DNA from 3 places in the Ruegeria sp. O4 genome. Region 3 is predicted to be linked to each of the others. Evidence: riboswitches for the same ligand, from Rfam matches in the RefSeq annotation. Region 3 holds a riboswitch; each other region holds the start of a gene.
What was found. Region 3 has a riboswitch for cobalamin ahead of ACR0J7_RS17890 (hypothetical protein). Riboswitches for the same ligand answer to the same signal wherever they lie in the genome.
Positions count from the first base shown of each region.

Region 1: another riboswitch for cobalamin. It lies ahead of ACR0J7_RS09255 (ABC transporter substrate-binding protein); the one in region 3 lies ahead of ACR0J7_RS17890 (hypothetical protein).
Region 2: another riboswitch for cobalamin. It lies ahead of ACR0J7_RS19565 (DUF4198 domain-containing protein); the one in region 3 lies ahead of ACR0J7_RS17890 (hypothetical protein).

Region 1 covers NZ_JBQERO010000006.1:8,514-13,290, forward strand. The annotation lists gene ACR0J7_RS09245 (DUF4345 domain-containing protein) at 1-107, shown strand, start outside; gene ACR0J7_RS09250 (DUF302 domain-containing protein) at 109-966, shown strand; cobalamin riboswitch at 1,671-1,863, shown strand; gene ACR0J7_RS09255 (ABC transporter substrate-binding protein) at 2,017-3,021, shown strand; gene ACR0J7_RS09260 (FecCD family ABC transporter permease) at 3,036-4,067, shown strand; partial or broken gene ACR0J7_RS09265 (ABC transporter ATP-binding protein) at 4,064-4,573, shown strand.
Region 2 covers NZ_JBQERO010000029.1:13,750-18,526, reverse strand. The annotation lists gene cbiQ (cobalt ECF transporter T component CbiQ) at 1-78, opposite strand, end outside; gene ACR0J7_RS19575 (cobalt ABC transporter permease) at 78-641, opposite strand; gene cbiM (cobalt transporter CbiM) at 638-1,249, opposite strand; gene ACR0J7_RS19565 (DUF4198 domain-containing protein) at 1,256-2,041, opposite strand; cobalamin riboswitch at 2,174-2,372, opposite strand; gene ACR0J7_RS19560 (ROK family transcriptional regulator) at 2,494-3,699, opposite strand; gene ACR0J7_RS19555 (substrate-binding domain-containing protein) at 3,874-4,777, shown strand, end outside.
Region 3 covers NZ_JBQERO010000022.1:8,033-12,809, reverse strand. The annotation lists gene rsgA (ribosome small subunit-dependent GTPase A) at 1-908, shown strand, start outside; gene ACR0J7_RS17895 (alpha/beta hydrolase family protein) at 944-1,801, opposite strand; cobalamin riboswitch at 1,934-2,152, shown strand; gene ACR0J7_RS17890 (hypothetical protein) at 2,243-2,650, shown strand; gene ACR0J7_RS17885 (protein-tyrosine phosphatase family protein) at 2,642-3,154, opposite strand; gene ACR0J7_RS17880 (DNA polymerase III subunit gamma/tau) at 3,327-4,777, shown strand, end outside.

The sequences.
Region 1 (4,777 bases), on a different contig from region 3:
ATGGAGTTCCGAACGGGGTACTTCTCTTTTATCTTGCAGCCGAGATAGCTTTTGCAGCTCTGGCGGCGGTTTCTCTGAAAAAAGTACGAGGAAACAGGAAGTGGTAAAATGGTGAGGTCTGGCTTTGTTTTCTCGATGATCGCAACTTTATCAGTTTCGGCATCCGCTTTTGCACAATCTTCATCTGTCCAGACCGCGGTGGACGAAAACTTCTTAGAGCTTGAGACTGCCGTTTCCGAAGCGGGAGCTGCTCCAATCGCATCGATAGATCACGCGCGCCTGGCCAAGGCCGAAGGCGTCGAAATGCCAGCATCTCGTGTACTCGTTTTCTCTGATCCAGAGGTAAACACACCTATACTGGAGGAGAACGTACGTGCAGGTCTGGACCTTCCTTTTCGCGTTCTTTCATTCGATCAGGATGGTCGACCGCAGATCGAATACACAGACTCTCAGTTTCTCAAAGTTCGGCATGGTCTAATCAATACCCAAGCGTTGAATGCATTTGAGAACAAGTTGCTCGAAGTCCTGAACGACTTGGATGCAGCACCAGCGCCGACCAAAGGATTAGTTGCAAACCATGGCATCATCGAATTGCGATCTGAGCTCAGCGTTCCAGAGGCAGTGGAACGTGTCAGGACAGCTGTGATGGGACAGGACGATACAGTCTGGTTTGGGGAGATCGATTTTGCGGCCGAAGCGTCCCAACTGGGGACGGAGCTGCCGGATGCTGTTCTCTTGCTATTCGGCGGACCAGCGCCCGGTGGTGTGGCTATGGCGGACTTTCCGGCAATTGGTTTGGATGCCTTTTGCCAAAAACTATTGGTTTACGCGAATGAAGAAGGCGGCTCCGTAGTCATTTTCAATGACATCGCTGCTTTGGCGGAGTTGCACTACGGTTCTTCAGCCGAACCTCATCACGGTTTGAACAAACGGCTGACGGAGACATTTCGCAAGGCAATTGAGTAGCCGCTGTTAGGAAAACGCAAAAAACCTTTGCCGATTGGCCATCTTTTCGTCGTCCGCTTTGGGTTGATTTCAGCGGTTCTCAACGCAACAGGCCTACCACGCTTTGGGCCGTTCGTTAAACTTTGCAAAGGCCGCTTTCTGCGCATCGCTGACGTAGTACAGTCGGGATGCTGCGCGGCAGAGAAGCGAAGCTTTGCCCGATAAAGCGGAAGTTGACCCGAGCCATCTCAACATCCGATTTCGGTGCAGTGGGTAGCTCTCGAAAAAGTCTTCGAGGTGCGATGCTCGCCGAAGCCCGTCAAATTTGCGATGGACTAGTGTTGTTTCAATATTTGCGGCATGGGCCGGCACTTCTAGTGGTCTTGGTCTTTGTTCTACTTTTGCACGCTTATGCCTCCTGATTTTGGTCTTGCACGCTTATGCTTCACGCGTTGCACAGTTATGGTGTTTCATCAAATTTGTCGCTCTTTAAGCTATTGTTTTTAAAAGATTTTTTTGCACAACCTATGCGAGAAAATACTGATTCGTGCACGCTTATGCTCAATTTGCACCCTAATATCACACACTATGAATCTAGGTCCGGATTTTGGCGCGTTCTCAGCGGCTTTTCTGATATCAGCGCCATGTTGAGACGCGCAGGTGCATGCTCTTGCGAGAAAATAGGAAAGACCCCGGAGTTTTTTCTTGCCGCAGGGTAAGTGTTAAGGTACCCGCGTTTTACCGGTCCCGATGTGGCTAAGAGGGAATCCGAGGTGCCTTTTGGTGCCAACCGGAACTGCCCCCGCAACTGTAGGCGGCGAGCGCTGTCCATTTCCGTCACTGGGCCATTTTGGTCTGGGAAGACAGGACAGACAAAGACCCGTCAGTCAGGAGACCTGCCGGTATGAAACCGAAACACACCGGGCGGGGTTGTCCGGGGAGGTTGCCGAAGAAACGCGCCGGGCGGTCTATTTTCTACCCTGCGCTCACGGCAGGCAGTAAAGCGTCTGTTGCTTCGGTAAATGCCCATTCACCCGTTCTCTGGTCATTGACACATGGAGATCGATTGTCATGTTTCTACGCACTGGCCTGATTGGCCTTTCCTTGCTGGCTACCAGCGCTGCCTCCGAAGGAAACTTTCCCCTAACTATCGAAAACTGCGGTCACTCGGTCACGTTTGACGCGCCAGTGACGTCGTCAGTCACGGTCGGCCAAGCCGCGACCGAGGTGCTTTATGCGCTGGGTCTGGGCGAGCAGGTTCTTGGAACCTCGGTCTGGTTCAACGAGGTGCTGCCTGAATATGCCGAGGTGAATGCCAAGGTAGAGCGTCTGGCAGACAATGATCCCAGCTTTGAAAGCGTTGTTGCCAAGCGGCCGGGACTGGTCGCAGCGCAATATGAGTGGCATGTCGGACCCGAGGGCATCGTCGCCACGCGTGAGCAATTTCACGAACTGGGCATTCCAACGTACGTAATGCCTGCAGATTGCATCGGCAAAGACAATACAGTCGGCGGCGATGGCACCCGCCTGCAAGCGTTCTCGACCGATACGCTGTATCAGGGTATCGAAGAACTGGCGGCAGCCTTTGATGTATCCGAACGCGGCACGGACCTGGTTGCCGAGTACAAGGCCCGCGAAGCCGCAGCCGTCGCCAAGGCGCAAACCGTGAAGCTGGACGATGTGTCAGCCGTATTCTGGTTTTCCTCTCCTGAAATGGAAAGCGACCCGTTTGTGGCCGGACAGAAAGGCGCACCGGGATACATGATGAGTAAATTGGGTATCCGCAACGTCGTCGAGACGGATGAAGAATGGCCAACAGTGGGCTGGGAAACCATTGCCAAGGCCAATCCGACGGTGATTGTTATCGCCAAGATGGACCGCCGTCGCTTTGCTGCGGACGACTACCTGAAAAAGCTGGAGTTCCTGCGCACTGATCCGGTGACCAGCCAGATGGATGCGGTCAAGAATGACCGGATCGTCATTATGGATGCGCAGGCCATGGACGCCACCATCCGCGCAATCCCGGCGCTGGAGGATCTGGCCGAGAAGCTGGATACCATCGGAAACAACCTGTGAACGAGGTCGCCGCAATCTTACGGCAGGGTTTCAAGGCTGCGTGCCTTACCGTGCCATTGTTGATTGCGGCGGTTCTTGCGGGCGCGATGATCGGGGAAACCTCTCTGTCGCCCGATTTGGTTCTCTCCGTTCTGGCCAACAAGCTGGCCGGAGCGGACTTTCCTGTCGACCCAATTGATCAGGGTATTATCTGGAGCTACCGGATTCCTCGCGCTCTGGTCGCTGCGTCCTGCGGTGCCGGTCTGGCTGTCGCAGGGGTCGTGTTGCAGGCTTTGCTGCGAAACCCGTTGGCCGACCCTTACATTTTGGGCATTTCTGCCGGGGCCTCGACGGGTGCCGTGGCTGTAACCATCGCTGGTTTGGGTGGGGGGGCTTTGTCGCTGTCTTTTGGCGCGTTCAATGGCGCGCTTTTGGCTTTTGGTTTTGTCGCGTTGCTGGCCCGAGCCGCTGGCGCAGGGGGCGGACGGGTTGCGACGGCACAGATCGTCCTGGCGGGAATTGCCGGGTCTCAGTTGTTCAATGCGCTGACGGCCTTCATCATCGCCAAATCCGCCAATGCCGATCAGGCGCGCGGGATCATGTTCTGGCTGATGGGAAACCTCAGCGGCGTGCGCTGGCCGGATGTGTATCTGGCCATTCCGGTGGCCCTTGTCGGTTGGCTCATTTGCCGCTTTCACGCCAGAGCACTGGACGCCTTTATTTTCGGCTCTGATTCAGCGGCCTCGCTGGGCATATCGGTACGTCGGGTGCAGGCAACCCTGATCTTTGCGACCGCGCTCACGACAGCTGTCATGGTTTCTATCGTCGGATCCATTGGCTTTGTCGGGCTGGTCATCCCTCATGCTGCCCGGTTCCTTGTGGGACCGGGGCATCGCAGGCTTATCCCAACCTCCGCCTTGATCGGAGCGGTCTTCCTGATCGGCGCAGATATCGTGTCGCGCATCATCATCCCGGGTCAGGTTCTGCCGATTGGGGTGGTCACCGCTCTGATCGGTGCGCCTGCCTTTGCCGTAATTTTGGTGCGCGGCCAGAGGAGCGCCCGATGAAGATCGAGGCGCAAAACCTGACATATTCCGTTCGCGGCAAGACTTTGCTGTCAGACGTATCCTTTGTCGTGGAGCCCGGCGAAACACTTGCTTTGGTCGGACCTAACGGTTCGGGAAAATCAACGCTGATGCGCCTGCTGGCGGGGTTGGTACGTCCGGTTTCAGGAAAAGTCGTCATAGCGGGTCATCCCGTTTCGCATTTGTCGCGCAGACAAATTGCCCAACGGATTGCCATCGTTGAACAACAGGCTGATACGGCCGAACGCGTGACTGCACGATCCGTGGTCGAACTGGGCCGCACGCCCTGGCTGTCGGCCTTACGGCCGTGGCGCGCCGAGGACACCTGGCAAGTCGACAAAGCCCTGCAAACCGTGGAAATGGCCGATATGGCACACAGAGAATGGGCGACATTGTCGGGAGGAGAGCGCCAGCGACTGCACATCGCACGCGCTTTGGCTCAGCAACCGGGACTCTTGCTTTTGGACGAACCGACCAACCATCTGGACATTCATCACCAACTGTCGATCCTGAACTGTGTTCGAATTCTAAAAGTGACGACAGTGATGGCGCTGCACGATCTGAATCAGGCGATGGCCTGTGACCGGGTGGCTGTTTTGTCAAAAGGGCGGCTGGTCTCTCTTGGCCCGCCCGAACATGCCCTGTCTTTGGAAACCGTTTCAGAAGTTTTCGGTGTCAAAGCACAGTGGGGG
Region 2 (4,777 bases), on a different contig from region 3:
AAGCGGGTTGATCGCGCCGCGCCGCTGCGCGCCCGCTTTGACCAGCGTGCTTTCCTGTTGCCCCAGAACGTGCGCCATCAGGCCGCCAGCTTGCGGCGTGCCGCAAAGTAAAAGCCCAGACCAAACAGACCGACGATATATCCGATCCCACCCAGAACAGTTTGCAGGTCATTTTGTTCGCGGTAGGCGGCGATTTCCCGACGCAGCGGGCGCAGCTCATCCCGCACGGCCCTGGCAATGACCTGTTGTTGTTCATCGCTGAGCACCGCCGCTGTCTGGGCAGGTGCGTTTGTCGGCGCGGTGTCGGGTTCCGCTTCAACGCCCATGATCCGGGCGACATCCGCAGCGGGCATGGTGACCTCGGCCACATGCCCGGCACCAAGGTTTGCAAAGAAAGTATGGGCCACCGGCGCGTTTGGCGTGTAGATAAAAAACCCATCTGCATCTGTTACGATACGGCCCAGCTCGGCTCCGTCCGGGCCGTTGACGATGACCTCGGCCCCGCTTGCCATGTCACCGTTGGAAAAGCCGATTTCGCCTTCGATGGCGTCACCGGATTCAAACACTCCGGCGATGACCTTATGCGCCAAGGCAGGTACGGGTGCGCAGCACAGCACCAGAATGATCGCCAGGTACCTCACGCGGCCGCTCCTTTGACAAACAGCTCGGGCTTGACCTTGCGCGCCAGCAAAACCGCGAACCCAGTCAGGATCGCCTCGATCGCCATGACAGGAATATGTGCAAAGAAAACAAGCTTGGCCGCTGGCAGGAATGCATCCCCGGACAGGGCCAGTGAAAACGCAACCATGCCGGTTGTGGCGGCGATGGCAAAGGCACCGCCGACCCCGCCCCATATCGCACCTTGCAGAGGTGAGCCATGGGCGATCAGGCGGCCAAAGATCAGCCCGGCCAAAACCGCGGGCAACGCGATGTTCAGGGTGTTGATCCCCAATACCGTCAACCCGCCAAAGCCAAAGAAGACGGCCTGCAGCAAAAGCCCGACGAACAAGGCCGGGAATGCGGCCCAGCCCAACAAAAGCCCGGCCATACCGTTGAGGATCAGATGCACTGACGAAGGGCCAATCGGCACATGGATCAGCGATGCCACGAAAAAGCTGGCAGACAGCACCCCCGCAGTGGGGATGCGATCAAGATCCAGCGACCTGAGGCCCATGGCAATCCCACCCGCCGCAGCGACGGCTCCGCCGATCACGACCGGGTTGGACAAGGCTCCGTCAACGATGTGCATCTACGGTTACTCCAAATCCCAGGCGCGGATCCAGATGACCGCGTCCTGACTGAGTTCTTTGCCGTTGTGTTCGGTCACGGGACCGGCGCCGAGTGCGGCAAATCCCCAATATCCGGCTTTTGGAACGCCAAACGTGAAATACCCGTTATCATCCGAAGTTGCGACCAATGCACCACCCGGCATCGGCGAGACCGACGGGGCGGAAGCGGCCGCGCTTTCCATGTTCGGTTCTGCGGCCATGTACTCGATCTCGATCTCGGCACCCGCAACCGGTTGGCCTTCGGCCATAACCCGACCTGTAAACGTCGAACCCGCGATGATGTTGGTTGGTTTGTTGAGCGGGATGATCTCAACCGGCAGGCCCACCGGGTTCATCCAGTCGGTCGGCAGTTCATTGCGGTTCAGGAATGCCTTGGCGATCTGCTGGATATAGATATCCTCGGATTCCTCATAATAGGGCTGGGGAACAGTCACCAACACATAGTCGCCCGACCGTTTGACGGGAACATAACCCTTGAATGCCGCGCCTTCGTTTTCGCCGCCGGTGAAACGTACGGGTTCCAGGGTATCCAGCAGATCGGTTTTCTGACCGTTGTGGATCACGTAGAATTCCTGCGGCTTGTCCAGATCCATGACATGCCCGTTCGAGAACGGATGCCAAAAGATCAGCTTGACCGGAACATTCCCCGGTGCGTCGATCATGGTGTCAGCGGTGTATTCCAGCAGGAAATGCGCATTTGCCATCGCTGGAAGCGCCATCGCCACAGCGGCTGCGGAAAGCAGCTTGGTCATCAATAGTCGTCCTTGTCCCATCGCACCAACCCCGGTACGAGATGCGTTTTGACTGCGGGGACGTCCAAGCTAAGCTGCTTTTTCAAGCATCCTGCTCCGACGCACATCCCGTCGCCGATTAGGAGTGCCCTTGTCAAAGGCACATGTCCGGCAGGTATCCTGACTTGCGGGTCAAAGCGTTGGGCTGGCCTTCCCGGATTAACACCAGTGGCACTTCAGCCCTGCTCGCCGCTTACAGTTGCGGGTGCAGTTGCGGAATTGGGCCAAAGCCCGCACCGCATTCCCTATTGATTCCAGAGCACGCCCCGGAACCGGACATGCCGAGCGGCTTGCCAGACTTCTTCGGCATCCGTCAACGATCAATTGCGCTGGCTGTCAAAAAGTTTAGCGGGCGATGCCCTTTTTCCGACGGATCCGCTTTGGATGCAGGTCAGGGTTTTTCGGGAATGAACCTACCCTTCGAGCAGGTATCTTTCCGACAATGGCAAACTGGCCGCCCCCAATGAGCGGGCATCCGGGCCTGCCGTCCCCACCTGCACCAAGGGCCGTTCAAGCCCGGTCAGGTTCATGTCTGATAGCTTGACCTCGACCAATTCCACCAGCCGCGCCTTGATGCCTGTGGGCATCCAGCCATCAATCTTGACAGATTCGAAGTCGATCAGGCTGCAAGACGAGACGATGGCATGTGCGATCCCGTGCGCCGCCTGTTTCAACCAGTTCTCAAGGTGGGTTTCCGGTATGTCCCAATGCTGTGTCGTTTCCCAGATTGAGCCGGCTGTTTCGGCATTCCCACCAACTGCGCGCTCCAGCACATAAAGACTGGCGACATCTATCAATGGTTTTACTCCGCCTGCGTCGTCCGGCACAGGCAATGGACCAAGCGCACCGGCATTTCCCCGCCCCGAAAAGATGGAGCCGTTCAGAACCACTCCACCCCCGATGAAGAAGCCGACATAGAAATACAGGAAATCTCGTGGACCTTCCGCAGGGCCAAAGACCAGCTCGGCACCGCAGGCGGCCGTTGCGTCGTTCTGCAGGAATACCGGCAAGTCATAGCTTGCGGCCAGCGCGCCTTTCAGGTCCGCGTCACGCCACGGATCCATTTTCTCCTGCGGAACCTGCAATGTCTGCGCCCAGTCCCAAAGGTAGAACGGCATCGCAATCCCAAGACCCGCGATCCGGCTGCGCGCCTCGGGCGACAGTGACGCCATCACTTTGTCGAGGCTTTCTTTGGAAAAGCTCAATGTCGCCTCGGGTGTCGGAAAATCATAAGTCCGCCGCTCACGGTGCCTGACATTGCCAAGGAAATCCGTCAGCACCAATTCGGTACTGCGCCGCCCGACTTTGAGCCCAAAGAAATAAGCGCCATCCGGGTTCAGGCGCATGGGAACCGAGGGCTGTCCGACTTTTCCCCGGATCGGTTCGCCCCGCAGAAGCAGCCCATCGGTTTCCAACTGGCGCATGATGACCGAGACCGTCTGCGCCGACAGCCCGGTCATCCGCGCGATTTCAGATTTTGCGAGGGCCTGATGGCGCCGGACCAGTGACAGGACAAGCCGTTCATTTCGGGCCCGCATTCCACTTTGGTTGGTGCCGCGCATATCTGGCTCGCGTACGCCAGTGGTATTGTCCAAAGAGTTCATTGCAGACACGGCCATCCCCTTCATGACGACAATGTTGAAACCCTTCCTTTCTGTCAATAATAATTAAGAGTGATTTATTTATTGACTCGAAATTCGAATCTTGTGATGGTTTTCACGTTCGATCGGGCCGGTTTTCGCCCGATCAAACGTATGCCCGGACGGGCATTGGGAAAACTGGGAGGACTACCGATGAAACTTGCGAAACTTGCAGGCGCCACGGCGCTGGCGGTTACGGCCATGGCAAGCAGTGCAATGGCCGAAGGTGAAACCGTTTGCCTGATCACCAAGACGGATACCAACCCTTTCTTTGTTAAAATGAGAGAGGGTGCGACCGCCAAAGCCGAAGAGCTTGGCATGACGCTGAAGGCCTTTGCCGGCAAAGTCGACGGAGACCACGAAACTCAGGTTCAGGCCATTGAAACCTGCATTCTGGATGGCGCAAAGGGTATCCTGCTGACCGCGTCGGATACGTCGTCCATCGTTCCGGCGGTGCAGCAGGCCCGCGATGCCGGGCTGCTGGTGATTGCGCTGGACACCCCGCTTGAGCCTATCGACTCGGCCGACGCGACCTTTGCCACCGACAATTTCCTTGCGGGGCTTCTGATCGGACAATGGGCAAAAGCCACTCTGGGAGATGCGGCAAACGACGCCAAAATCGCCACGTTGGACCTTGCGGTCAGCCAGCCCACTGTGGATGTGCTTCGCAATCAGGGGTTCCTGCAGGGGTTCGGTGTTGATCTGGCCGATCCGAACGTGATTGGCGATGAAGACGACCCGCGTCTTGTTGGCAGCGATGTCACCGCTGGCAACGAAGAAGGCGGCCGCCGCGCGATGGAGAACCTGCTGGCCAAAGATCCGATGATCAATGTGGTGCATACCATCAACGAACCGGCGGCAGCGGGCGCTTACGAGGCGCTCAAGGCTATCGGACGCGAGAATGACGTGCTGATCGTTTCCGTCGATGGCGGTTGCCCCGGCGTGCAGAACGTGGCGGACGGGGTCATCGGCGCAACATCCCAGCAATACCCGCTGCTGATGGCATCGCTGGGCGTTGAGGCTGTCAAGAAATGGGCGGACGAAGGGACGAAACCCG
Region 3 (4,777 bases):
GCCCGGATGGTGAAATCCCTTTGCGGACACCGGATAATCCGACCGGTTCATATGCCGTCGGGGATTGGGTTCTTGCGGACGCCGAAAACCGCGTGCGCCACCTTTTGGACCGGCGCAGCCTGCTGCAACGCAGAGCTGCCGGTACAGGTGCCGCAACCCAACTGATTGCCGCCAATGTCGATGTTTTGTTCATCGTCAGCTCGTGCAATGCGGACTTCAACCTTCCCCGGCTGGAACGTTATCTGGCGCTGGCGCATCAGGCCGGATGTTATCCGGTCGTTGTCCTGACGAAAGCTGACCAGTCGGATGACCCCGGCAGTTTCTCGGGACAAGTGCAATCTCTGGACCCTTTTCTGTCGGTGCTGGCGGTCAATGCGCTGGACCCGGCAGATGTCGAAAAGGTTCTGGCATGGTGCCCCAAAGGCCAGACCGGCGCGCTGGTCGGGTCGTCGGGCGTAGGTAAAACGACGCTCAGCAACGCCATGACGGATCAAAACCTCGCCACGTCTGAAATTCGCGAAGACGACGCACGGGGCAGACACACGACAACGGTGCGCGCGTTGCACCGGATGGGTAACGGTGGCTGGCTGATCGATACGCCGGGAATGCGCGCACTGCGTTTGCTGGACGCTCAGGACGGGATCGACAACGTGTTCTCGGACATCACGGAGCTTGGCCAAAGCTGTCGCTTTTCGGATTGTCAGCACGAGACCGAGCCCGGCTGTGCCGTGCAGAACGCAATCGGCGAAGGCGCACTTGACCCGACCCGGCTGGACCGTTGGCGCAAGCTGCGGCGTGAAGATCAGCGAAACTCGGAAACCGTTGCCCAATCGCGGGCGCGGGACAAGGCGTTCGGCAAGATGGTGCGCGGTGTCATGCAGGACAAGAAGCTTCGCAAACGGCCATAACTGCAAGGTGTTAGGAAAACCTGCGTCGCGTCTGATCAGGCGATCAGGCGCGGCCAGACCGCTGCATTGCGACGGGCAAATGCTCCGATATGGCCTATTTCCGGCAGTCCGAATTCAGCAGGCTTCAGAAGGTGGCGTCTGGCCTCGGGGCCATACAAATCAGCAAGGCGCCAAACCGCCTCGGGCGGAGCCATCTGGTCATCTTCGAACGTGAACAGATCCACTGGTGTTCCAGAACTGCCCCAATGCGCATCAGGCAAATTCTGCCCGATCTCGGGAACGTAGCTAAGAGGGGCTGTACACCATTTGCGCCATTGCCAGTAGACCGAGGCGGGCAGGTCCGAACCAAACCCGATTGCTTTGCCGGGTAGATAGCCAAGTGCCCGCACCATCAGCGGTGCATGGCCATACCAGAACAGCCCTGCCAACCCCCGATAGGGCCATGGGTGATCTTTCAAAGTCACCAGTCCCGAACACACACCGATCATTCGGTCGATCTGGTCGATATCCGGCTGCACCGGCCCCAGCATCGCACCGACCGAATGGCCGATGGTCCAGTGCTGCGCCTTTGGAAACCGCCTGCGCATTTCGGCCCGTGCCGCTGGCATGTCGATCAACGCCCAATCCGCCATTGTTGCAGTTGCGTCTTTCAGGCGGCCGACCAAAGAAAGCCCGTAGTCCCGATAGTCATAGGTCAGGCAAGCTATCCCCCGCTCGGTAGCCAGCCATCGCGCAAAGTGTTGATAATAGTCACGCGGCACACCCGTGGCACTGTTAAGTACGACAACGGTTTCCGGCTCACCCACTGGCCGGTACAGCCGCGCCGACAAGGTCACGGACCCTGACGGAAAGCGGAAATCTTCGATCAACACCGTCTGTTCCGTATCCAACATGATCCCCGGCTTTCGCTGAAACAATGGTTTGCCTGCCTTCGATGCCGACGAAACTAAGCCGGAACGTAAACCGCATCCAGCATGACCAAACGTCCGGCCTAAAGATCGGCTTGACTCGGAACGCGATCAGGCGCTAGCGGTTGTGTGATGGTTTCCGGCCCCCACAAGAGGTCGGGATGAAAAGGGAACACGGTGCGGTTTGTCTGGTCACACAGATATCAACCAAGTCCGCGACTGCCCCCGCAACTGTAAGCGGTAAGCAATGCCGAAATACCACTGGCCCACGGGCTGGGAAGGTCGGCAGAGCAATGACCCGCAAGTCAGGAGACCTGCCATCGGAACTGAAACCGAAACTCGGGCGGGGTGTCCGGGCAGGTCCTGACAGCGAGATGCTGTCCCACCTGCCCCAATATCCAGCCCACCACGCGCGGAGGGCGCAGGATGATCTGGAAGACAAAGTCACACGAATACAGCGCAACTGTGTGCCAGCGGACGGGCAATACCTGCCCGGCTTTGGCGCGACTGGCCCGCTCGATTTCCGAAGCCATGGCGCAGGCGGTTTCGGCCACCAGCGAAGATTTCGAATTTGAAGGCAACAGCGCGCTGTCACATTGCGCGGAAGGGTGCATGGCAACGATCCGAGCGCGATCCGACAGCGTTCGCGTTTTCTGCGGGGCGCACCCTGATACGGCAATTCGGGACCTTGATGCCTATGCCGATTTGATCTTCGGACCTACATTCAGCACGCTGCCCTCGGGCATTGTCGCGAACCCGCCTTGCGCCATGATCGAGGTTTCAACGATCCGGCCCCGGAAAACCGGCTACGCACCCCAGCAGCTGTCAGCTTGATCCCACTTCCACCTGTGCCGGGGTGATCCGGGACGCCCAGGCCAGCTGCGCATCGGTTTCGACAGCGCAGGGGCGCACGGCCCGCAGGCGGTCCAGTGCGTCGCTGGCGCGTTCACCGCATTCAACCATCAGTCGCAGAACAATCATCCCGGATCTGCCGCACCCCCCACGGCAATGCACAAGAACCCGGCCACCGCCCGACAGCGCATGTCGGGCCGTGGCGCTGACCTCTGGCCAGGCCTTCTGAACCGCCTGCGTCGGTGCTCCAAAATCTTCGATCGGCAGGTGAACCCACCGGCTGGCACGGCTTTGGATGTCGCTGCCAAAGTGCTGCGCGCCATCCTGAAGCATTTCAACATCCGTCGTCATTGAAATCACAAGGCCCGGTTTCCAAGCCGCAATCATATCCAGATCGCCGACGTAATCCCCGCCACGCCCGGGCATTGAAGTAAGGGCAAGCGTTCCGCCTCCGACCTGCAGAGCAAAAATGACCAGCTGCGACATGAAGTGCGTCCTCCCCCAAGGTACTCTTTAAGAAATGAGTCATTAAATCCGCTGGACCAGTTTAGTTGGAAACCAGCCCGTTTCTGAAACAAAAAATCATCACGCCCCACAGTGGACGCGGAGTGCCGCCGCCACTACGCTGTGCCGAAGCACCGAATCCGAGCGAGAAGACATGACAGACACGCCAAGCCCCGCCTATCAGGTTCTCGCCCGCAAATACCGCCCGGAAACCTTTGCCGACCTGGTGGGTCAAGATGCTATGGTGCGCACCCTAAAAAACGCCTTCGAGGCCGACCGGATTGCGCAGGCCTTTATCATGACCGGCATTCGCGGAACGGGAAAAACCACCACGGCGCGGATCATCGCCAAAGGCATGAACTGCATCGGACCGGATGGAACCGGAGGACCGACAACCGAGCCTTGCGGTCAGTGCGAGCATTGCGTCGCAATCATGGAAGGTCGCCATGTCGATGTGATGGAAATGGATGCGGCCAGCCGTACCGGCGTCAACGATATCCGCGAGATCATCGACAGTGTCCGCTATCGCGCCGCCAGTGCACGCTACAAGATCTACATCATCGACGAGGTTCACATGCTCTCGACCAGCGCATTCAACGCGCTGCTCAAGACGCTCGAGGAACCGCCCGCACATGTGAAATTCATCTTCGCGACCACCGAGATTCGCAAAGTGCCGGTCACGGTTCTGTCGCGGTGTCAGCGCTTTGACCTGCGCCGGATCGAGCCCGAAGACATGATCGGCCTGCTGCGCAAGATCGCCGGGGCCGAGAGCGCGCAGATCGCCGACGATGCGCTGGCGTTGATCACCCGCGCTGCAGAAGGGTCGGCCCGCGACGCGACCTCATTGCTGGATCAGGCAATCTCGCACGGGGCCGGAGAGACGACGGCGGATCAGGTCCGTGCGATGCTGGGTCTGGCGGATCGTGGTCGGGTTCTGGACCTGATGGACATGATCCTGCGCGGTGACGCGGCAGGGGCGCTTACTGAACTGAGCGGGCAATATGCGGAAGGCGCGGACCCTCTGGCCGTGCTGCGCGATCTGGCCGAAATCACGCATTGGGTGTCCGTCGTAAAGATCACACCTGACGCGGCCGAAGACCCGACGGTTTCCCCCGACGAACGCACACGGGGCCAGCACATGGCCGAGGCTTTGCCGATGCGGGTTCTGACCCGGATGTGGCAAATGCTGCTGAAGGCGCTGGAGGAAGTCTCTGCGGCGCCCAACGCGATGATGGCCGCCGAGATGGCCGTTATCCGGCTGACGCATGTCGCTGATTTGCCCAGCCCCGAAGAACTGATCAAACGGCTGCAAGACACCCCACCTCCGCCTCCCGGCGGGCCGGGCGGAGGCATGTCAATGTCGCGACAGGCCCCGGTGGCAACGCAATCCAACGCGACCCCGCCGCCTGCTTATACATCGCCCCCGCGCGGAGCGGGTGGCGCACCGGTTGCCGCACTGTCGCAGGATGCACAGACGGCCCTGGCCCGCTATCCAACCTTCGGGCATGTGGTGGAACTGATCCGCACAAACCGCGATGTGAAACTGCTTGTCGAGGTGGAAAGCGGCGTGCGCCTTGTGTCGTATCAGCCCGGCCGGATCGAATT